Regions from separate parts of the Streptomyces sp. NPDC102462 genome, predicted to be linked through region 1. Evidence: riboswitches for the same ligand, from Rfam matches in the RefSeq annotation. Region 1 holds a riboswitch; each other region holds the start of a gene.
The links. Region 1 has a riboswitch for S-adenosylmethionine ahead of thrC (threonine synthase). Riboswitches for the same ligand answer to the same signal wherever they lie in the genome.
Positions count from the first base shown of each region.

Region 2: another riboswitch for S-adenosylmethionine. It lies ahead of ACIRFL_RS19515 (amino acid ABC transporter permease); the one in region 1 lies ahead of thrC (threonine synthase).
Region 3: another riboswitch for S-adenosylmethionine. It lies ahead of ACIRFL_RS11295 (aminotransferase class V-fold PLP-dependent enzyme); the one in region 1 lies ahead of thrC (threonine synthase).

Region 1 covers NZ_JBIWKB010000041.1:42,876-50,407, forward strand. Annotated here, with positions in the region: gene otsB (trehalose-phosphatase) at 1-822, shown strand, start outside; gene ACIRFL_RS29645 (trehalose-6-phosphate synthase) at 801-2,207, opposite strand; gene ACIRFL_RS29650 (glucosyl-3-phosphoglycerate synthase) at 2,288-3,232, opposite strand; SAM riboswitch class I at 3,391-3,555, shown strand; gene thrC (threonine synthase) at 3,574-4,857, shown strand; gene ACIRFL_RS29660 (MoaD/ThiS family protein) at 4,854-5,129, shown strand; gene ACIRFL_RS29665 (cold-shock protein) at 5,563-5,766, shown strand; gene groL (chaperonin GroEL) at 6,218-7,532, shown strand, end outside.
Region 2 covers NZ_JBIWKB010000020.1:137,233-144,764, reverse strand. Annotated here, with positions in the region: gene ACIRFL_RS19520 (amino acid ABC transporter ATP-binding protein) at 1-343, opposite strand, end outside; gene ACIRFL_RS19515 (amino acid ABC transporter permease) at 340-1,320, opposite strand; SAM riboswitch class IV at 1,713-1,822, opposite strand; gene ACIRFL_RS19510 (glutathione S-transferase C-terminal domain-containing protein) at 1,899-2,789, opposite strand; gene ACIRFL_RS19505 (putative leader peptide) at 2,885-3,004, opposite strand; gene ACIRFL_RS19500 (hypothetical protein) at 3,216-4,052, shown strand; gene ACIRFL_RS19495 (alpha/beta fold hydrolase) at 4,116-5,078, opposite strand; gene ACIRFL_RS19490 (acyl-CoA dehydrogenase) at 5,439-7,298, shown strand.
Region 3 covers NZ_JBIWKB010000009.1:213,104-220,635, reverse strand. Annotated here, with positions in the region: gene ACIRFL_RS11325 (hypothetical protein) at 1-158, opposite strand, end outside; gene ACIRFL_RS11320 (heme-copper oxidase subunit III) at 304-924, shown strand; gene ACIRFL_RS11315 (c-type cytochrome) at 1,000-1,812, shown strand; gene ACIRFL_RS11310 (Rieske 2Fe-2S domain-containing protein) at 1,809-2,858, shown strand; gene ACIRFL_RS11305 (cytochrome bc complex cytochrome b subunit) at 2,855-4,492, shown strand; gene trpD (anthranilate phosphoribosyltransferase) at 4,628-5,692, shown strand; SAM riboswitch class IV at 5,781-5,897, shown strand; gene ACIRFL_RS11295 (aminotransferase class V-fold PLP-dependent enzyme) at 6,091-7,452, shown strand.

The sequences.
Region 1 (7,532 bases):
GTGACACAGGCCGGGCGGGCCGGGCTCGCCGCCGTGCTCGCACGGCCCCGCACCGCGGTGATCGGCCTCGACTTCGACGGGACACTCGCGCCGATCGTGGCCGACCCCGATCAGGCACGCGCACACCCGGACGCCGTACCCGCGCTCGCCGCCCTCGCCCCGAAGGTGGCCGCCGTCGCGGTGGTCACCGGACGCCCGGCCGGCGTCGCGGTCCGCCACGGCGGCTTCGCGGGCGTACCCGGCCTTGAGCACCTGGTCGTACTCGGCCACTACGGCGCCGAACGCTGGGACGCGGTCAGCGGCACCGTCAGCGCACCCGCCCCGCACCCCGGCGTCGCCGCCGTCCGTGCCGAGCTGCCCGGCTTCCTCGACCGGATCGGTGCCTGGCGGGGCACCTGGATCGAGGAGAAGGGGCGGGCCGTGGCCGTGCACACCCGCCGCGCCGAGGATCCGCAGGCCGCGTTCGAGGCGCTGCGCGGTCCGCTCGCCGAGCTGGCCACCCGGCACGGCCTGATCGTCGAGCCCGGCCGCCTGGTCCTCGAACTGCGCCCGCCGGGCATGGACAAGGGCGTCGCCCTGCTGGAGTACGTACGGGAGATCGGCGCCGCATCCGTCGTGTACGGCGGCGACGACCTCGGTGACCTGCCCGCCTTCGCGGCCGTCGACAAGCTACGCTCCGACGGCGTGCCCGGCCTGCTGGTGTGCAGCGGCAGCAGCGAGGTGACCGAACTGGCCGAGCGCGCCGACCTGGTCGTGGACGGTCCGGCCGGGGTGGTGCGGCTGCTGCGGACGCTCGCCGGTCAGCTGGACCGGTCGGCCTGAAGGGCGTGCAGCTGGTCCAGGAACCACTGGGCCGGCGGCAGCGCGGTGGCCGCGGCGGCCAGCCGTTTGGTCCGTTCAGCCCGCTCGTCGTCCGGCAGGGTGAGCGCCCGGTGCAGGGCGTCCGCCGTGCCCCCGATGTCGTACGGGTTGACGGTGATCGCGTCCTCGCCCAGCTCCTCGTACGCCCCCGCCTCCCGGGACAGCACCAGCGCGCAGCCCTGGTCGGAGACGACCGGCACCTCCTTGGCGACCAGGTTCATGCCGTCCCTGATGGGGTTCACCAGGGCCACGTCGGCCAGCCGGTAGGCGGCCAGCGAGCGCGCGAAGTCGTCCTCGACGTGCAGCAGCACCGGCGTCCAGCCCGGCGTCCCGTACCGCGCGTTGATCTCCTCCGCGACGCGCCGCACCTCGGCGGTGTAGTCCCGGTACACGGCCAGGTCCTGGCGCGAGGGGTAGGCGAAGGCGATGTGCACGACCCGCTCGCGCCACTCGGGGCGGTCCGTCAGCAGCTGCCGGTACGCCAGCAGCCCGCGCACGATGTTCTTGGACAGCTCGGTGCGGTCCACCCGCACGATCGCCTTGCGGTCCGCGCCGATCTCCGCGCGCAGCGCCGTCATCCGCTCGGCCACGTCCGGCTCGTGCGCACGCGCGCGCAGGAAGTCCGCGTCGGCGCCCAGACCGTGCACGCCGATGCGGGTGCCGGAGGGGATGCCGGGCCCGAGGACCAGGTGGCAGCAGTCGGTGAAGGCGTCCGCCCAGCGCCGGGTGAGGAACGCGGCGCGGTCCGCGCCCAGGATGCCGCCGAGCAGTTCGGCCGCGATGTCGTCGGGCAGCAGCCGGAAGTAGTCCGGCGGCGCCCAGGGGGTGTGCGAGAAGTGGCCGATGCGCAGGTCGGGGCGGAGCTGCCGGAGCATCCGGGGGGCCAGCGCCAGGTGGTAGTCCTGTACGACGACCGCCGCGGCCTCCGCCGCCTCCTCGGCCAGCGCCTCGGCGAACGCCCGGTTGTAGGTCTGGTACGACGCCCACTGCCGCCGGAACTCCGCGCCGAAGACCGGCTCAAGCGGGGTCTGGTAGAGCATGTGGTGCACGAACCACAGCACCGAGTTGGCGATGCCGTTGTAGGCGTCGGCGTACACGTCGGCCGGAATGTCCAGCATCCGCACGCCGGGCTCGCCGACCCCGCGGCGCACCGCCTCGCGGTCGCCGTCGGACAGTGCCGAGCACACCCACAGGGCGTCCGCGTCGGGGCCGATCGCCGAGAGCCCCGAGACCAGCCCGCCGCCGCCTCGCCGGGCGGCCAGCGAGCCGTCCTCCCGGACGGAGTACGAGACCGGGCCGCGGTTGGACGCGACCAGCACTTGGGCAGCACCGTACGTGGAAGCCATACGCCTCAACCTAGCCCGCCCCACAAACACTCAAACGTACGGTCCGCTCCCGTGTGGGCCGGGCACGGCCGGCGTCGGCTTCAGGCCACTCGGCGGGTGGTGTACTCCGTGATCTGGACCATGGGTGGGCGTTCCTCGGTGTCCACCGGGTAGGTGTGTGGTTCGAAGCCGTGTTCGCCGCGTTCGAACTGGGTGAGGGACGGGCGTACGAGGTGCCCGCGGGCCAGCCGCAGCTGCGCGGTGCGGTAGATCGCGGCGGCCATCCGGCCCAGCGCCTGCCCGTCCTGGTGCCGGTGCCTGCGCACACCGACGTCGACCTGGGCGAGGGCGTCAAGGCCCACCAGGTGCAGGGCGTCGACCAGCATGCCCAGTTCGACGCCGTACCCGACGGGGAACGGCAGCCGCTCCAGCAGTGAGCGGCGGGCCGCGTACTCGCCGCCGAGCGGCTGCACGAAACCGGCCAGCTGCGGCCAGTGCAGATTGAGCAGCGGTCGCGCCATCAGCTCGGTGACCCGGCCGCCCTGGCCCGCCGCGCCGGCCAGCGGGCGGTCGTACATGGCCTTGACCAGGTCGACGTCCGGTTCGGTGAGCAGCGGGCCGACGATCCCGGTGACGAAGTCGGAGGAGAACTCCCGCAGGTCCGCGTCGACGAAGCAGACGATGTCCCCGCCGGTGACGAGCAGCGAGCGCCACAGGACCTCGCCCTTGCCGGGCGCGGCGGGCAGCCGCGGCAGGATGGCGTCGCGGTGCACCACCTGGGCGCCCGCGGCGGCGGCCACCTCGGAGGTGCGGTCGGTGGACCCCGAGTCGACCACGACGATCTCGTCGACCAGCGGAGCCCGCCGCATGAGGTCGCGCCGGATGACGGCGACGATGTCGCCGACCGTCTCCTCCTCGTTGAGCGCGGGCAGCACGACGGAGACCGACTGGCCCGTACGCTGTTTCGCGGCGAGGATCTTGTGCAGTGGCCGGTCGGTCACGGACCAGGAGCGGGTGGCCAGCCAGCGCTCGACTTCTTCCAGCACAGTCAGCTGCTCCTCACTGTCGTGATCACACCGGGTGCATGTGTGATCCATCTCGCGGTTCGGACGACTATCTCAACTGTCCTGGCCGTCGGTTACAGTCTTGAACAACGCGGATGACCATCGCATGTCGGGGGTCGTCGGCGTTCACAACCGCATACAGCTCATCCAGAGGGGCAGAGGGACACGGCCCGATGAAGCCCCGGCAACCCTCCAGCCGGTTCTCGTACTGATCGCTGCGCAAGCCGATCGTTTCCGCGAGGCTCCCGGCTAGGGAAGGTGCCAAATCCGTCTCACGGCGAGATGCGTCGTGAGGAAGATGAGGAGAAAGGGCCTCGCCTCACATGGCTGTGCAGACCGTTGCAAGCACCACGAACCAGTCGGTGGACCTCGGTCCCGCCGCGGCCCTGAGCTGCCGCGAGTGCGGCCACCGGGTGCCGCTCGGCCCGGTGTTCGCCTGCGAGGAGTGTTTCGGCCCGCTGGAGATCGCTTACGACTTCTCGGCGTACGACACCGAGGAGCTGCGCCGGACGATCGAGGCGGGTCCCGCGAACATCTGGCGCTATGCGCCGCTGCTGCCCGTCCCCGCGGACGTGGCCGAAAAGCCCAATCTGAACCCTGGCTGGACCAAGCTGGTCCAGGCCGACAACCTGGCCCGTGAACTCGGCGTCACCGGCGGCCTGTACGTGAAGGACGACTCCGGCAACCCGACGCACTCCTTCAAGGACCGGGTGGTCGCCCAGGCGCTGGAGGCGGCGCGCGCCTTCGGCTTCACGACCCTGTCCTGCTCCTCGACCGGCAACCTCGCCGGGGCCGTCGGCGCCGCGGCGGCCCGGGCCGGCCTGCGCTCCTGTGTGTTCATCCCGTACGACCTGGAGCAGGGCAAGGTCGTCATGGCCGCGATCTACGGCGGTGAGCTGGTCGGCATCGAGGGCAACTACGACGACGTGAACCGCTTCTGCTCCGAGCTGATCGGCGACCCGGCGGGTGAGGGCTGGGGCTTCGTCAACGTCAACCTGCGCCCGTACTACGCGGAGGGCTCCAAGACCCTGGCGTACGAGATCTGTGAGCAGCTCGGCTGGCGGCTGCCCGACCAGATCGTCGTGCCGATCGCCTCCGGCTCCCAGCTCACCAAGATCGACAAGGGGCTGCGGGAGCTGATCGCGCTGGGCCTGGTCGAGGACCGGCCGTACAAGATCTTCGGCGCGCAGGCCGAGGGCTGCTCGCCGGTGTCCACGGCGTTCAAGGCAGGACATGACGTGGTCCGCCCGCAGAAGCCGAACACGATCGCCAAGTCCCTGGCGATCGGCAACCCGGCCGACGGGCCGTACGTGCTGGACATCGCGCGCCGCACGGGCGGTGCGGTGGAGGACGTGACGGACGACCAGGTCGTCGACGCGATCAAGCTGCTGGCGCGCACCGAGGGTGTCTTCGCGGAGACGGCCGGCGGTGTCACCGTGGGCGTGACGAAGAAGCTCCTCGACGAGGGCGTCCTCGACCCGGCGCTCACCACGGTCGTCCTCAACACCGGCGACGGCCTCAAGACCCTCGACGCGGTGGCCGGCACCGGCCTGACCGCCACCATCCGCCCGAACCTGGACTCCTTCCGAGAGGCTGGCCTCGCATGAGCGTGACCGTTCGCATCCCGACCATCCTGCGTACCTACACGGGCGGCCTGTCCGAGGTGAGCGCCGAGGGCGCGAACCTCGCAGAGGTGATCGCCGACCTGGAGAAGAACCACACCGGCATCTCCGCTCGCGTCCTGGACGACCAGGGCAAGCTGCGCCGCTTCGTGAACGTGTACGTCAACGACGACGACGTCCGCTTCGAGCAGGGCCTGCAGACGGCGACGCCGGACGGTGCGGGCGTGTCCATCATCCCCGCCGTGGCCGGCGGCTGACGGTCCCTCACTTTCGGTGACTTCGGTTACCGACTGTTCGTCCGATGGCCCCCTCCGTGAGAGAAGCGGAGGGGGCCATTCAGTGGGGTTGAGCGCGGTAGAGTTGGGGAACGCGTTCCCGGCCCCCGGGTCGGAAGCCCCGGATTCAATCCGCGCAGCCGCCAAGAAGTCGCCAAAGTCCATGCGTTCTTCGCGGCTTTTATTCCTTTTATAGGGCCCGACTTGCCCTGAATTCTGCCGAATTCTCGGCAGATTCCCGACCGGGTGCGTCCAGATTTCTCGTCCGATTGACCTGTTGCAGACGGCAGTTGGACAGATACATTCAGCCGCGGTCGACGCGTTCCGGCGCACGCCCCCAACCTTGGGGGGTGAGGTCTGACCCGGGTCCGCGAAGTGTGGATCTGTGCAAGGGCCAGTAATAGGGGAGTTAGGCATGGCTCAGGGCACCGTCAAGTGGTTCAACGCGGAGAAGGGGTACGGCTTCATCGCGGTCGACGGTGGTGCGGACGTCTTCGTCCACTACAGCGCGATTCAGATGGACGGCTACCGCACCCTGGAAGAGGGCCAGCGGGTCGAGTTCGAGATCTCGCAGGGTCAGAAGGGCCCGCAGGCCGACATGGTTCGCGTCACCGCCTGAACATTCTCAGCGCGAAGGGTCCGCACCTCCCGGGGTGCGGGCCCTTCGTCGTGCCCGGGCCGGAGGGGCCGCGCCGCGGGGCCTTGGCCGCGGGGTCCATGCATGCCGCAGGGCCGGTGCCGCGGGGGGTGTCCGCAGGGCCGGTGCCGCGGTGTCCGCGGGGCCTGTGCCGCGGGTGTCCGGGCCGTCGCGCCGGGGGGCGCGCGCCCGGCGCGACGGCCCGGTCGCGCGCCCCGCGACGGGTCCGCGGCGCGGGCGCACCTTGCACTCGGGTGGGTCGAGTGCTAATCATTGGCGTTAGCACTCTGAAGGTGAGAGTGACAATGAAGGACCGGGTCGGTGAGGCCCGCAGGCCGGGTGGGGCAAGGAACCACAAGGCCGGTGAGCCGTCCGTCGCGGGCGCGGGCGCGGTCCGAAGGAATCACCCCCAGTCCTGGAGGGACCACTTCACATGGCCAAGATCATCGCGTTCGACGAGGAGGCGCGGCGCGGCCTTGAGCGCGGTATGAACCAGCTCGCCGACGCCGTCAAGGTCACCCTCGGCCCCAAGGGCCGCAACGTCGTCCTTGAGAAGAAGTGGGGCGCCCCCACGATCACCAACGATGGTGTGTCCATCGCCAAGGAGATCGAGCTGGAGGACCCGTACGAGAAGATCGGCGCCGAGCTGGTCAAGGAAGTCGCCAAGAAGACCGACGACGTCGCCGGTGACGGTACGACCACCGCGACCGTCCTCGCCCAGGCCCTGGTCAAGGAGGGCCTGCGCAACGTCGCCGCCGGCGCCAACCCGATGGCCCTGAAGCGCGGTATCGAGAGGGCCGTCGAGGCCGTCTCCGCCGCCCTGCTGGAGCAGGCGAAGGACGTCGAGACCAAGGAGCAGATCGCCTCCACGGCCTCCATCTCCGCCGCCGACACCCAGATCGGCGAGCTGATCGCCGAGGCCATGGACAAGGTCGGCAAGGAAGGCGTCATCACCGTCGAGGAGTCGCAGACCTTCGGTCTCGAGCTCGAGCTCACCGAGGGCATGCGCTTCGACAAGGGCTACATCTCGGCGTACTTCGCCACCGACATGGAGCGTATGGAGGCGTCGCTCGACGACCCGTACATCCTGATCGCCAACTCCAAGATCAGCTCCGTCAAGGACCTGCTCCCGCTCCTGGAGAAGGTCATGCAGTCGGGCAAGCCGCTGCTGATCATCGCCGAGGACGTCGAGGGCGAGGCCCTGTCGACCCTGGTCGTCAACAAGATCCGCGGCACCTTCAAGTCCGTCGCCGTCAAGGCCCCGGGCTTCGGCGACCGCCGCAAGGCCATGCTCGGCGACATCGCCATCCTCACGGGCGGCGAGGTCATCTCCGAGGAGGTCGGCCTCAAGCTGGAGAACGCGACCCTGGACCTCCTGGGCCGCGCCCGCAAGGTCGTCATCACCAAGGACGAGACCACCATCGTCGACGGTGCCGGCTCCTCCGAGCAGGTCAACGGCCGGGTCAACCAGATCCGCGCCGAGATCGAGAACAGCGACTCGGACTACGACCGCGAGAAGCTCCAGGAGCGCCTGGCCAAGCTGGCCGGCGGCGTCGCCGTCATCAAGGCCGGTGCCGCCACCGAGGTGGAGCTCAAGGAGCGCAAGCACCGCATCGAGGACGCCGTGCGCAACGCCAAGGCGGCCGTCGAGGAGGGCATCGTCGCCGGTGGTGGCGTGGCCCTGCTGCAGACCACCAGCGTCTTCGAGAAGCTGGAGCTGGAGGGTGACGAGGCGACCGGCGCGCAGG
Region 2 (7,532 bases), on a different contig from region 1:
TCAGGTGCGGGAACAGGTTGAAGTTCTGGAAGACGAAGCCGATCCGGCTGCGCTGGGCCAGGATCGCCCGCTCGCTCAGTTCCTTCAGCCGCTTGCCGCTGCGTCTGACCCCGATCGGTTCGCCGCCGACGCTGACGTGTCCGATCTCGGGCCGCTCCAGGTGGTTGATCACCCGCAGCAGCGTGGACTTGCCTGACCCGGACGGGCCGATGACGACGGTGACCTCGCCGGGGCGCACGGTCAGGTCGATGCCGTCGAGGACGCGATGGGCGCCGTACCACTTGTGCACGTTGTGCACCTCCAGGGCGACGGGAGCCTGCTGGGCGGGCGGGCCTGCGGTCATACGGCGGCCTCCCGGCGCAGTCGGGCGCGCAGTGCGACGAGGCCGGAGCGGGCCCGCTGCCAGGGCGTCGGCGGCAGGGTGCGGGTGGCGCCCCGGGCGAAGTACCGCTCGACGTAGAACTGGACGACGGACACGACGCTGGTGAGGATCAGGTACCAGACGGTGGCGACCAGCAGCAGCGGCACGATGTCGCCGGGGTAGGTGCTGCCCATGGTCTGCACCGAGCCGAACAGGTCGAGCAGCGACACGTAGAACACCAGGGACGTGGCCTTGATCAGGCCGATGAGCTGGTTGACGTAGTTCGGGGTGATGGACCTGAGGGCCTGCGGGAACACGATCCGGGTGAACTGGTAGCGCCTCGGCAGGCCGAGCGCTGCGGCGGCCTCGTGCTGGCCCTGGTCGACGGAGAGGATGCCGCCGCGGACCACCTCCGAGGCGTACGCCGCCTCGTTGAGGCCGAGCCCGACCACGGCGACCACCATGTCGGTGGCCAGCCGGGACTCGTCGAAGGTGACGAACGCGGGACCGAAGGGGACGCCGAGGCTCACCGTCCGGTACAGGGCCGAGAAGTTGTAGAGGAAGATCAGTACGACGATGAGCGGCACGGACCGGAACAGCCAGGTGTACGTCCAGCTGACGGCGCGCAGCACGGGGCTCCCGGAGAGCCGGCCGAGGGCCAGCAGGATGCCGCCGAGCAGGCCGAGCACGGCGCTGAGCGCGGTCACTTCGAGGGTGATGAGCAGGCCGTCGAGGATGGTGGGGCGCAGGAACCAGTAGCGGAAGCGGTCCCACTGGTAGAAGGGGTTGGTGGCCAGTCCGTGTGCGATCTGTGCCACGACCACCAGCACGACGGCCGTGACGATCCATCGGCCGGGGCGGCGCAGCGGTACGACTCGCTGGGCGGACAGGGTTTTTGACGGTGTGTCGGCTGGTGGCGGCGCGGTGAGGGACACGGCGCCGCCCGGGGATTCGGACATGGCGGGCTCCGGCGGGGTCGGGGCACCCCCGGGCCGGCGGAGCGACCCGTGTGGCCGCGGCGGCGCTGGGCCGGCCGGCGTCGAGCCGGCGGGGCCAGGGTGCGGCGCGGCGCACGGGAGGGGCACGGGGACCGGGGAGGGGCGGGCAGCGGCACACCGCTCGATCGGTGTGCGTCGGGAACGCGGGGGCCGGAGGTGGCGTCAGCCCCGGCGACGGGCAGGGCCCGAAGCGGTACACAGTGCGCTGTTCACGCGGAGCAGGTCGACCGCCCGGTCGGCGACGAGCAGACCCGCGTACGGATGTACGCGGCTTCGGGTGCGGCCGTCGGCCGTCCCGTCGGCTGCGTACAGGTCCGTCACTCGCGTCACTCGCATTTCCGGCCCCCGCGGGGCCCTCGCGCTTACCGAAGCGTCATCCGGTCCGGTCGTCACCTGGGGCACCCCACCGCGGCGCGAGGGTTGCCGGCCAGCGAGCCAGGGCTTGTCGCTGACACTCATGACCGTGCTGAGCGGTAAGTAAGGCAGTTGGGCCGACGTATGTCAACGCCCGTCCGCTGAATGGACCGGCCCCTGCCCGCTCAGCCGCGCCGGGGTCCCAGGGCGCCGGCCGCATGCCGCGCCCAGTCCAGGATCTGCACGGCCGAGCCGGCCGCCTCCAGGCCCGCGCAGCGGGCGTGATGACGGCGGGCGATGCCGTCCAGGTCGAGGTGCGCGCCGAAGGCGGGCCGCCCCGCCAGGCGCCGGGCGTGCGCCCACAGCGCCGGATGAGCGGCCACGCGGTGCACGGCGGCGGCGTCGAGGTGATGGCGGTGCACGGTGTCGAGTTGCACCAGCGCGACCCACAACTCGACGTCGGCTGCGGTGAGTTTGTCGCCGATCAGGAACTCCCGTCCGGTGAGCCGCCGTTCCAGTCCGGCCAGGGTGCCGAGCAGGACGTCGAGCGCCGCGGCCCGCTCGGTCGCGTCCGCGCCGGCCCGGCCCGCCCGCTGCGCGGCCTCCTCGATGCCCTGCGCGCACAGCCGCTCGATCTCCTCGATCCCGGCCTCGGTGCCGCACGGGTAGAGCCGGTCGCGGCCGTCGCCGAAGCAGCGGTCGAGGTCGCGCAGGATGTCGGGGGCGTGGGTGCTGACGATCCGGCCCGACCAGTCGTCGCTGAGCACCGGCGCGAGCGCCGGTCCCGGGTAGCGGTGCGCGCTCGCCTCGTAGAGCGGGCGCAGCGCCGAGTGGCCGCCGCCGGGACAGTCCGGGACGGCGTCGAGGAGGGTGACAGGACAGATGTCGTCGAGGGCGAGGAGGCTGTGGCCGACGGCTATCCGCAGGCCGTCGGGACAGGCGGTGGTGAGGTGGAGCCGGTAGCGGCGGGGCACGGCGTAGTGGCCGCTGCGCGCGTCCCGGCCGATCCTGCCCCGGAAGCGGGCGGGCCGCTGGGCGGACGGGAGGGCGGCGAGCGGCGTGCGGAACGTGGACATGCGTCTCCCCGGGTGTGGGCGCGCGGCTGTGCGCGGCCGAAGCGTCGTCGGTCGGTGGGTGCGAGGGGCCCCGGTCGGCCGGGAGCGCGGGACGGTCAGCCCGGGAGGCTGATCGCGCTGCAGACCCGCAGCAGGTCGATGTGCCGGCGGGAGGTCAGCAGGGGCAGCGACGGCGCTCGGCGGCCACGGCCGGTGCTCGTCCCACGGCGCCTCATCGTTTCCCTACCTTTTCACTAGGATTCCCTTCTGGAGTGTCGATCCGCGCCCGCGGGCACGTCAAGGGGGCGTCCACCCCTGGGACACCGCCCGCCGCGCGGCACACGGTCCTGTCCCGCCGGTTCACCCGAACGGTCCGGTCACGCTGGTCGGCCGGGCCGCCCGGTGGTGGCGTGGAGGGACGTACCGCGTCGCGAGGAGGCAGCCCCGATGAACCGTCCGTACCGTCACGCGCGTGTCCTCGCCTCGGCCCTGGCCGCCGGATCACTGCTGGCCACGGGCGCCTGCTCGGACGCCGACGGGGCCTTGGACACGGCGCCCGCCTCCCCCGCCGCCGAGCGCTCCCCGCAGGCCGCGGCCGATCCCGGCCGGTCCCCGAGCCCGTCCGCCACCCCCGCGCTCACGAGGGCGGGCGCGAAGGCCGCGCTGATCACCGCGGCCGACCTCGAGGACGACTGGACGCAGGCGAACGACGCCGCCTCCTGGCGGGACAGACTGCTGATGGGCAAGGTCGACGTCGCCGCGTTCCTCAAGGGCAAGGCCGCCGCGGCCGACTGCCAGCGGCTCCTTGACGGCCTGTACTCCGACAGCCTGCTGGGCCGTGCGCCCGGCGCCTCGGCGCTCACCGGGTTCACCGATCCGCGGGCCCGGCTGCTGTACCAGGTCGGCGACTACGGCGAGGCTTCGGTGAAGAAGTCCCTGGACTGGTTCCGGAGCCTGCCGCGCAAGTGCGGCCAGTTCACCGTGACCGGCTCCGACGGCGGCAAGCGGACCGTCCAGGTGGTGTCGGCCACGCTGCCCCCCGCCGGCGACGACCGGGCGGGGGTCACCGTGACGGTGAAGGGCACCGCCAACGGGCAGCCGGTCACCCTCACCACGGACGTCGCCGCGCTCCGGGTGGTCGCCTCCGGGGCCACCGTCATCAACGGCGGCCTCTCGGGCGCCGATCGCACCAGCACCGAGGCGGCCGTGCGGGCGGGTGCGCAGCGGCTGAAGGACGTCCTCGCCGGAAAGACCCCGGCGCCCCACCCCAGCGAGTTCGACTGACGGCGCGCTGCGCGCGGGTGCGTGGGGCCCGTCGGGCGGGACCGGCTCGCCGCACGCTCGTGGTCAATGCGCCCGGCGCCCCTCGGAGCGCAGCCGCTCCCGCCATTCCTCCGGGCTGCGGCTGACCGGCTGCGTCGTGGCGATGAAGTCCTCCAGTACCGCCAGAAAACGGTGCGGATCGGCGCGGAACGGAAAGTGTCCCGAGCCCTCGAAGATCTCCAGACGGCTGCCGGGCATCGCCGCGTGCGCCACGCCGGCTTGCCCGGCGGGCACCACCTGGTCGCGTGAGCCCCAGACCAGCAGGGTCGGCATGCCGGCGGTGAGGTAGCAGCGGTCCAGCATGGACACCACCTGACCACGCCAGTCCACCACCGCGCGCAGCGTGCGGATGAACGCGTCACGGGAGGCCGAGTCGGGCAGCGCGTCCACCACGCGCAGCAGATCCGGCGCGTCCACGCCGAGCCCGGTGTCGAGCAGGCGCAGCAGCCGGACCACGACCGCGGTCTGCGCCCGTACCGTCGGAAGCCGCAACATGGCGAGGCCGAGATGGGCCCCGGGCAGCGAGGCCAGGCGCAACGCCGGGGTGACACCGCGGCCCACCCCGCCGGTGCTCACCAGCGCCAGCCGCTCGGTGCGGCCCGGGAACTGGTACGCGAACTGCATGGCCACACCGCCGCCGAGGGAGTGTCCGACCAGCGTCACCCGGTCGATGTCCAGCACGCCCAGCAGGTCCCGCATGCCGTTGGCGTACGCGGGGACCGAGTAGTCGCCGCGCGGCTTGTCGGAGCAACCGTGGCCGAGCAGGTCCGGGGCGATGACCGTGTGGTGCCGGGCGAGTTCGGGAATCAGCTCGGCCCAGGTGTCGGACGAGTCGCCGATGCCGTGGATCAGCAGCACGGCCGGACCGCTGCCCGCCATGCGGAAGGCCCAACGGTGGCCGTGGACGAACCGGTACTGCCGTGGGACGGGCTCCTGGATCGCGCGCAACCGCGTGGACCCGCCACGCTGCGGGGGGATGCTGGCCACGGTGGCTCCTCTCCAGGGCGAAGCCCCTCGGCGCCGGTTGACGTGCTCGTAACTCATACGCGCTGCTGGAATCTAAATCAACAAGTCGACTTATCGAAGTCGGCTACGTCACAGCGCGATACCACTCGGACGTGAGATACGCCATGACAACAACCGGATAAAGCGGACAGAAGGGGGCCGTGTGGCGGCGGAGTCGATGCCGGGATTACACCCGCACTCGCGCCCTTCACAAGCGCACAAACCCGCCCGATATACCGGTCATCGCGTCCGCGGAGCATCTGTCCGAGGCGGGTCGCGGGGTGGTCCACTGCTGGACACGGATTCCGCCGATCGCCTCCCCCGCCCCGCAAAGGAGAAGTCATGGCGTCTTCCACGGCATGGCATCAGTCATTCGGCGCACTGCTGCACGGGGAAACGTCCGCAGCGGTGAGGGAGGAGGCCACCCGGCTGCTCAGCGATGAGCTTTTCCGTCCGCACACCGGCCTCACCGAAGACGAACAGACCCGATTGACCATACGGCGGCTGCGGCACATCTGCGAAGCCCTGCCGCGGGGAAGCAATCTGGCTCGTGATCCGGAACGCCTGTTCGCGCTGGTCGCGGCCACCGCCGTCGTGGACCCGTCCCTTTCGGTCGCCATGATCATTCATCATGGGCTGTGCCTGTCCTTCCTGGAGGATTTCACCGACCCCGCCGACCGGCTGCGTCCTTTCAAAGAGGCACTGGTCTCGGGGCAAGCAGTCGGTTCCTTCCTCATCACCGAGATCGGACGCGGCAACAGCCAGCTCGAAGTGCGGACCGAAGCCGTCTACGACAGCGAGACGGACGGATTCATCCTCCACACCCCCGATCCCGGCGCCCAGAAATTCATGGGCAACGTCGGCCTCGGCGGTGTGCCCAGAATCGCCGTGGTCACGGCGCGACTGATCGTGGCGGGAAAGGACCGAGGGGCCTTCCCGTTCGTGATCCGACTCGCCGACGGCCAAGGCCCGACTCCCGGCGTGCACACCACCATCACGCGATCCGGGGTCGTACCGATGGACTATTCCCTGACCCGGTTCGACCGGGTCTGGCTGCCGCGCGCCAACTGGCTCAGTGACGACGCGTCGATCGACGACGCGGGAAACTTCAGCGATCCGGTGGAAAACCGTGACAAGCGGCTGCTGCGATCCGTTTCCACCGTCCAGAACGTGTGGGCGGGCATGTCCGGCGCGCTGGCCGCCGTGAGCACGGTCGCGGCGGCTTCCGCCCTGCACTTCTCCACGCGGCGCCGTACCACCGCCCGCATCGGCACCGCACTCCCGGTCCTGGAGTACACGACCCAGCATCGCCCGCTCTTCGGCTGCCTGGCCGACGCCATGGCCATCTCATGCCTGGCCAGCGCCGCCCGCTCGGCACGCATCGAGCTGATCGCGGCATGGCGGCGCGGCGAGCGCGCTTCGGCACCCCGCATCGGCACGATGACATGGGCTCCGTGGGCGCCCGTCAACAGCGAACTGGCGATGGCCAAGGTCATGGCCGCCTGGACCACCGAGCGCGTGACGGCCGAATGCAGGTTGCGCTGCGGCGTGCTGGGAGCACTGGCCTCCAGTCGATACCTGGACTATCAGGGCCTGGGCCACATGCTCAACGCCGGAGGCGGCGACAACCTCCTCATCGTCCTGGACACCGCACGAGACCTGGTGACCCGGGCCGTCGAGCTTCCCGGCCCCGATCCGTCCCTGCACACACGGGAGATGGCCCTGACGGACAAGGCACTCTGGCGTGAGCTGAACCGCCGCAGGGTCTGCTTCCTCGCCCGGCGCACAGCCGAGGCCGTGGCGCAGGCCCCGGCGGCCGAGGACTCCTTCGACGCCTGGAACCCGCACCTCATGAAGGCACGCGAACTCGGCGAGGCATACGGCCACGGTCTCGTCCTGGACCGCACTCTCACGGCGGTCGACGGCCTCCCCGAGGGCGAGGCCGCCCAGGTCGCCGACAGGCTCTGCGCGATCCACGCCCTGCAACAACTGGCGAAGGACGCCGCCTGGTACCTGTGCGAGGGCCTGCTCAGCGCCGAACAGGTCCAGCGGATCGACCCGGCCCTCGATGAACTGACCCGGTCCCTCATCCCGTACACCGCGGATCTCGTGGAGGCGTTCGCCGCGGACGGATTCCTCGCGCACTCCCCGCTCCTGGCAGACGACTATGTCCAGGCGGTCGGTGCGACCGGGATCGGCTGACGCGCGGCACGTGCGTGGGTGGGCGGAGCAACTGGCTCTGCCCACAGTCGTGTTGGGGCACTCGTCCGCGCTGCCGGAGCCCTGGGAAGGCCCCTTGCGACACCCGTCTCAAAGCTTGCGCACAAATTCCACACATCCTCTCTCCATACCGGCACCGATGGTCTAGATTGACCGTGCTTCAGCTGTTCGGACACGAGCCGACCGTTAATGATCTATAGGTCCGGTGCTGCGGAA
Region 3 (7,532 bases), on a different contig from region 1:
CCGCGGTCCAGCTCGCGCAGGACGGCGGCCGGAGTAGCGCATTCCACGAACTCGACCAGCGGCACATCGGGGGCGGGCCGCCGCCCGGTGGCCATCCGTACCTGCTCGCGGGTGTTGGAGTCGTCGCTGTAGACCAGCACCGTGGCGGTCGGCTGCATTGTTCCTCCGAGACGTCGGCGTCGTGCGGACAGGGCCGTTGGGCCGGATGCTACTCCCATGAACACCACGTCAACACCGGTATGACAGGGGCGGACACTCCGAACGGCACCCCCGGGAGTGAGCGCGGGATAAGCGACCGACATAATGTCGGGCGTGGCGACAGCAACGACAGTAGAAACCGGGCACGCGCACCCGTCGGTCAACCGGCCGAACCTCACCAGCGTCGGAACCATCATCTGGCTGAGTTCCGAGCTGATGTTCTTCGCGGCCCTCTTCGCGATGTACTTCACCCTGCGATCGGTGACGGGACCGACCCACTGGAAGTCGATGGCGCACGCCCTCAACGTGCCCTTCTCGGCGACGAACACCACGATCCTGGTGCTCTCCTCGCTCACCTGCCAGCTCGGCGTGTTCGCCGCCGAGCGCGGTGACGTGAAGAAGCTCCGTGGCTGGTTCATCGTCACCTTCATCATGGGTGCGATCTTCATCGGCGGTCAGATCTACGAGTACACGGAGCTGGTGAAGAAGGACGGCATCTCGCTGTCCTCCGACCCGTACGGTTCCGTGTTCTACCTGACCACCGGCTTCCACGGCCTGCACGTGACGGGCGGTCTCATCGCCTTCCTGCTGGTCCTCGGCCGCACCTACGCGGCGAAGAGGTTCACGCACGAGCAGGCGACCGCCGCCATCGTCGTGTCCTACTACTGGCACTTCGTCGATGTCGTCTGGATCGGCCTCTTCGCCACGATCTACCTGATCAAGTAAGTCGGCGCGCCGGACGACGGCCACCGATCCACCACAGAAGCATCGACGCAGAAGATCCTGACACCGGGGTAATCCGTGAAAAAGCTCTCCGCACGACGACGCCATCCGCTGGCGGCGGTCGTCGTCCTACTCTTCGCGCTGGCGGCCACCGGGGGGCTGTACGCCGCGTTCGCGCCTGCGAGCAAGGCGCAGGCCGACACGACCGCCCAGTCCCTGACCATCGAGGAGGGCAAGAAGCTCTACTCGGTCGGCTGCGCCAGCTGCCACGGCACCGGTGGCCAGGGCTCCTCCGACGGGCCGAGTCTCGTGGGTGTGGGCGCCGCGGCCGTGGACTTCCAGGTGGCCACCGGCCGGATGCCGGCCGCGACCTCCCAGGGCGCCCAGGTCCCGAAGAAGAAGAACATCTACACGCAGGCCCAGATCGACCAGCTCGCGGCGTACATCGCCTCGCTGGGCGCCGGTCCCGAGGTGCCGACGAAGGCGCAGTACGGCCCGGAGGGCGCGGACATCGCCAAGGGCGGTGATCTGTTCCGTACCAACTGCGCGCAGTGCCACAACTTCACCGGCAAGGGCGGGGCGCTGACCAAGGGCAAGTTCGCGCCGAACCTCGAAGGCGTCGACCCGAAGCACATCTACGAGGCCATGCAGACCGGCCCGCAGAACATGCCCTCCTTCCCCGACACCACGCTGTCGGAGAAGAACAAGAAGGACATCATCGCGTACCTGAACGCGGTCAACAGCAGCGACACCGAGAACCCCGGTGGCCTGTCCCTGGGCGGTCTCGGACCGGTCAGCGAGGGCCTGTTCGCGTGGATCTTCGGACTGGGCGCACTGGTCGCGGTCGCCGTCTGGGTCGCCGCTCGGACCGCAAAGGCCAAGAGGTCATGAGTAGCCAAGACATTCCAGAAGAGAACCTGCCCGCCGAGCAGGCCGGCGCGCTGAGCGTCGCGGACGAGAAGGACCCGTTCGCCGACCCGGGGCTGCCGCCGCACGAGCACCGCATCCAGGACATCGACGAGCGGGCCGCCAAGCGGTCCGAGCGGGCCGTCGCCCTGCTGTTCACGGTGTCGATGCTGGCCACCGTCGGCTTCATCGCCTCGTACGTGGCGATCCCGCACGACAAGTCGATCTTCGTCTTCCCGATCGGTCACGTCAGCGCGCTCAACTTCGCGCTCGGTCTGACGCTCGGCGCGGCGCTGTTCTGCATCGGCGCGGGCGCGGTCCACTGGGCCCGCACCCTGATGTCCGACGCGGAGATCGCCGACGATCGGCACCCGATCGAGGCGTCCCCCGAGGTCCGCACCAAGGTGCACGAGGACTTCAAGCAGGGCGCCAAGGAGTCCGCGCTCGGCCGCCGCAAGCTGATCCGCAACACGATGTTCGGCGCGCTCACCCTGGTGCCGCTCTCCGGTGTCGTGCTGCTGCGCGATCTCGGGCCGCTGCCCGAGAGCAAGCTGCGCCACACGATGTGGAAGAACGGCACGCTGCTCGTCAACATGAACACCAACGAGCCGCTGCGCCCCTCTGACGTCGCCGTGGGCTCGTTGACCTTCGCCAAGCCCGAGGGCCTGGAGGAGCACGACGAGAACTTCCAGAACGAGATCGCCAAGGCCGCCCTGATGATCGTCCGGATCCAGCCGGACAACATCAAGGACAAGCGCGAGCTCGAGTGGTCGCACGAGGGCATCGTGGCCTACTCGAAGATCTGCACCCACGTCGGCTGCCCGATCTCGCTGTACGAGCAGCAGACGCACCACGTGCTCTGCCCGTGCCATCAGTCCACCTTCGACCTCTCCGACGGTGCCCGAGTGATCTTCGGCCCCGCCGGTCACGCCCTGCCGCAGCTGCGCATCGGCGTGAGCGACGAGGGTTACCTCCAGGCGCTCGGCGACTTCGCGGAGCCCGTCGGTCCTGCTTTCTGGGAGCGCGGATGAGCACTGCATCGAACCAAGAGTCCCGCTCTCGCGGGAAGGCACCGGCCGGCGAACGCGTCGCCGACTGGGCCGACGGCCGGCTGGGGATCTACTCCCTGGCCAAGGCCAACATGCGCAAGATCTTCCCCGACCACTGGTCGTTCATGTTGGGCGAGGTCTGCCTGTACAGCTTCATCATCATCATCCTCACGGGTGTGTATCTGACGCTGTTCTTCCACCCGTCGATGAACGAGGTGGAGTACCACGGCTCGTACGTCCCGCTGCAGGGGCAGCTGATGTCCGAGGCGTTCAGCTCGACCCTGCACATCTCCTTCGACGTGCGCGGTGGTCTGCTGGTCCGGCAGATCCACCACTGGGCCGCGCTGATCTTCCTCGCCGGCATGTTCGTGCACATGATGCGCGTGTTCTTCACCGGCGCGTTCCGCAAGCCGCGTGAGATCAACTGGCTGTTCGGCTTCCTGCTGTTCGTCCTCGGCATGTTCACCGGTTTCACCGGTTACTCGCTCCCGGACGACCTGCTCTCCGGCACCGGTGTCCGCTTCATGGAGGGCGCGATCCTGTCCGTGCCGATCGTCGGCACGTACCTGTCGTTCTTCCTCTTCGGCGGCGAGTTCCCCGGCCATGACTTCGTGGCCCGGTTCTACTCGGTCCACATCCTGCTGCTGCCGGGCATCATGCTCGGCCTGGTGGTGGGCCACCTGATCCTGGTCTTCTACCACAAGCACACGCAGTTCGCGGGCCCCGGGAAGTCCGAGAAGAACGTCGTCGGCATGCCGCTGCTGCCGGTCTACATGGCCAAGGCCGGAGGCTTCTTCTTCCTGGTCTTCGGTGTCATCGCGGCCATCGCGGCCGTCGCGCAGATCAACCCGATCTGGGCCATCGGCCCCTACCGCGCGGACCAGGTGTCCACCGGCGCCCAGCCCGACTGGTACATGGGCTTCGCCGAGGGTCTGATCCGCTTCATGCCGGGCTGGGAGATCAACCTCTGGGGTCACACGCTCGTCCTGGGCGTCTTCATCCCGCTGGTCGTCTTCCCGCTGGTCCTGGCGGCGATCGCGGTCTACCCGTTCATCGAGTCCTGGATCACCGGCGACAAGCGCGAGCACCACATCCTGGACCGCCCGCGCAACGCCCCCACCCGGACCGCGTTCGGTGTCGCCTGGATCACCGTCTACATGATCACCCTGGTCGGCGGCGGCAACGACCTGTGGGCCACACACCTGCACCTGTCGATCAACGCCGTCACCTGGTTCGTCCGGATCTTCTTCTTCGTCGGACCGGTCATCGCGTTCATCGCCACCAAGCGGATCTGCCTCGGCCTGCAGCGCCGGGACCGCGAGAAGGTGCTGCACGGCCGCGAGACCGGCATCATCAAGCGTCTGCCGCACGGTGAGTTCATCGAGGTCCATGAGCCGCTCAGCCAGGAGCAGCTGCACACCCTCACGGCCCACCACCAGTACGAGCCGGCCCAGGTCGGCCCGACGGTCGACGAGAACGGTGTCGAGCGGAAGGTGAAGGGGTCCGAGAAGCTGCGCGCCAAGCTCAGCGACGCCTACTACGGCGAGGACGCCCAGATCCCGAAGCCCACCGTCGAGGAGTACAAGGAGATCACGAGCGGCCACGGCCACCACTGATCGCTGCGCACGCCACGCCACGCGCGAGGGGCCCCGTCCGGTGTTCGGACGGGGCCCCTCGTGCATCCGCCGGATGGATAGGGTGGAGCCGATCCGAAATTGACGACGACCGACGACCGACGACCGGAGCGGCTGATGAGCGCTGTGACCCCCGCTGGAGGCGACACCGCGGCGGGCCGTTCCTGGCCCGACCTGCTGAGCGCGCTGCTCGGCGGCCAGGACCTGAGCGCCGGTGACACGGCCTGGGCCATGGACCGCATCATGTCCGGCGAGGCCGCGGACGCCCAGGTCGCCGGCTTCCTGGTGGCGCTGCGGGCCAAGGGCGAGACGGTCGAGGAGATCACCGGCCTGGTCGAGGCGATGTACCAGCACGCCAAGCCGCTGCACATCCCCGGTCCGGCCGTCGACATCGTCGGTACGGGCGGCGACCGGGCCAAGACGGTCAACATCTCCACGATGTCCGCCATCGTGCTCGCCGGGGCCGGCGCGAAGGTCGTCAAGCACGGCAACCGGGCCTCCTCCTCGGCGAGCGGATCCTCCGATGTGCTGGAACAGCTCGGCATCAACCTGGATCTGACGCCGGAACGGGTCGCGCGGGTGGTCGAGGAGGCCGGAATCACCTTCTGCTTCGCGGCCACCTTCCACCCCTCGATGCGGTTCGTCGGCGCCGTCCGCCGGGACCTCGGGATTCCGACCTCGTTCAACCTCCTCGGGCCGCTCACCAACCCGGCCCGGGTCACCGCCTCCGCGATCGGCTGCTTCGACACCCGGATGGCGGGGCTCATCGCCGGGGTGCTGGCCGAACGCGGCTCCTCCGCGCTGGTCTTCCGCGGGGACGACGGCCTGGACGAGCTGACGACCACCGCCACCTCCCGGGTCTGGGTGGTGCGCGACGGCAAGGTCACCGAGGACGTCTTCGACCCGCGCGAGGTCGGCCTCGACCTGGTCCCCGTGTCGGCGCTGCGCGGCGCCGACCCCGCCTACAACGCCGGGGTGGCCAGGCGGCTGCTGGACGGCGAGACGGGCCCGGTGCGGGACGCGGTGCTGCTGAACTCGGCGGCGGCCCTGGTCGCCCTGGAGCCGGGGAGCGGGCCGCTGGCCGACCAGATCCGGGACGGCATGGCGAAGGCCGCCGAGTCGATCGACTCCGGCGCGGCCCGCCGAACGCTCGCACGCTGGGCCGCCGCCAGCCACGCGTGAGGCCCCGTACGGCGATGTGACGCAGGGCGCGGTCCAGGATCCGGACCGCGCCTTGCGCATCGATGATCGTGTGGCAGGATATCCGTCAGGTCATGAGCGACAGTCATTCGGCCCCGGCCGACTGTCCGGCAACCCTCCGTCCGTGGCGGGGTGCCCCGGGTGAAGACCAGGCCGTAGGCAGCGAGGTCTGCGGCAAGCGCGGACCCCTCGCACTCTGCTGAGTGACAAGCCCAGGGGTCCTGGTCGTCGAGGGAGCCTCTCGTGAGCAAGCGAATGCGATAGGGCCGCAGAGCCCCGCCTCCGCATACCCCTTTCTTCCTCCCCACGCCGAGCCCTGCCCGATGCCGCAGGTGTGCCCTCGCGTGGTGAATTCCGCCTGCTTTCACGGGAGTTGTGCCATGTCCGTCTCCACCGCTGCCTCCGACCAGTCCGTCCGCGCCCCGCTGCCCGTCCTCGGCCGTGATGTCACCGTGCCGCTCGTCACCGGCGGCGAGGTCACCTACGCCGCGCTCGACTACGCGGCCAGCGCCCCCGCCCTCCAGCGCGTCTGGGACGACGTGGCCGCCTACGCGCCCTACTACGGCAGCGTGCACCGCGGCGCCGGCTACCTCTCGCAGCTGTCCACCGACCTGTTCGAGAACGCCCGCGCGACCGTCGCCGAGTTCCTGGACTGCCGCCCCGACGACCAGCTGATCTTCACCCGCTCCACCACCGACTCGCTCAACCTGCTGGCGGCCGTGCTCCCGGCCGGCTGTCAGGTCTTCGTCTTCGAGACCGAGCACCACGCCTCGCTGCTGCCCTGGAAGGACGCCGAGGTCAGCTATCTCGACGCACCGCGCACCCCGGCGCAGGCCGTCGCGACCCTTGAGGCGGCGCTGGCCGGCCGTGACGGGCACGGTCCGGCCCTGGTCTGTGTCACCGGCGCCTCCAACGTCACCGGGGAGCTGTGGCCGGTGCGCGAGCTGGCCGCCGCCGCGCATGCGCACGGCGCCCGGATCGTCCTCGACGCCGCCCAGCTCGCCCCGCACCACCCGGTGTCGGTGCGGGACCTCGACGTCGACTGGGTCGCCTTCTCCGGGCACAAGCTGTACGCGCCGTTCGGGACCGGCGTGCTCGCCGGACGCGCCGACTGGCTGCGTGCGGCCGAGCCGTACCTCGCGGGCGGCGGGGCGAGCCGTACGGTCACCCGGCGGGCGGACGGGGGCGTGGCCGTGGAGTGGCACGAGACGGCTGCCCGTCATGAGGCCGGCTCGCCGAACGTGATCGGCGCCTACGCCGTCGCCTCCGCCTGCAAGGCCCTCACGGAGGCCGGCTTCGACACCCTGGTCGCCCGCGAGCGGCACCTGATCGAGAAGGTCCGCGCGGGCCTGGCCGAGGTCCCCGAGGTGCGCGTCCTGTCCCTCTTCGGCGACGACGCCCCCCGGGTGGGCGTGCTCTCCTTCGTGGTCGAGGGCTGGAACAGCTCCCACTTCGCGGCGGCGCTCTCCGCCGAGTACGGCATCGGCGTCCGCGATGGGCTCTTCTGCGCCCACCCCCTCGTCCGCACCCTCCTGGGCGGCGACCCGCAGTCCCAGGGCGAGTGCGGCGCCCCGGAGGCCGCGCCCGGCGAGAAGTCCCTCAACGCGATCCGCGTCAGCTTCGGCGCGGGCACCCCCGACGAACACGTCGACCGCTTCGTGACCGCAGTGAAGAAACTGGTCCGCGACGGCGCGCAGTGGCACTACCACACCGAAAACGGCCGCTGCGTCCCCACAACCTGACCCCCGACGAGCCCATAAGACGCCCCCGGGAGGGGGCGCGGGGAACTGCGCGACAAGCCACGATGGCGCCGCGGTCGAGG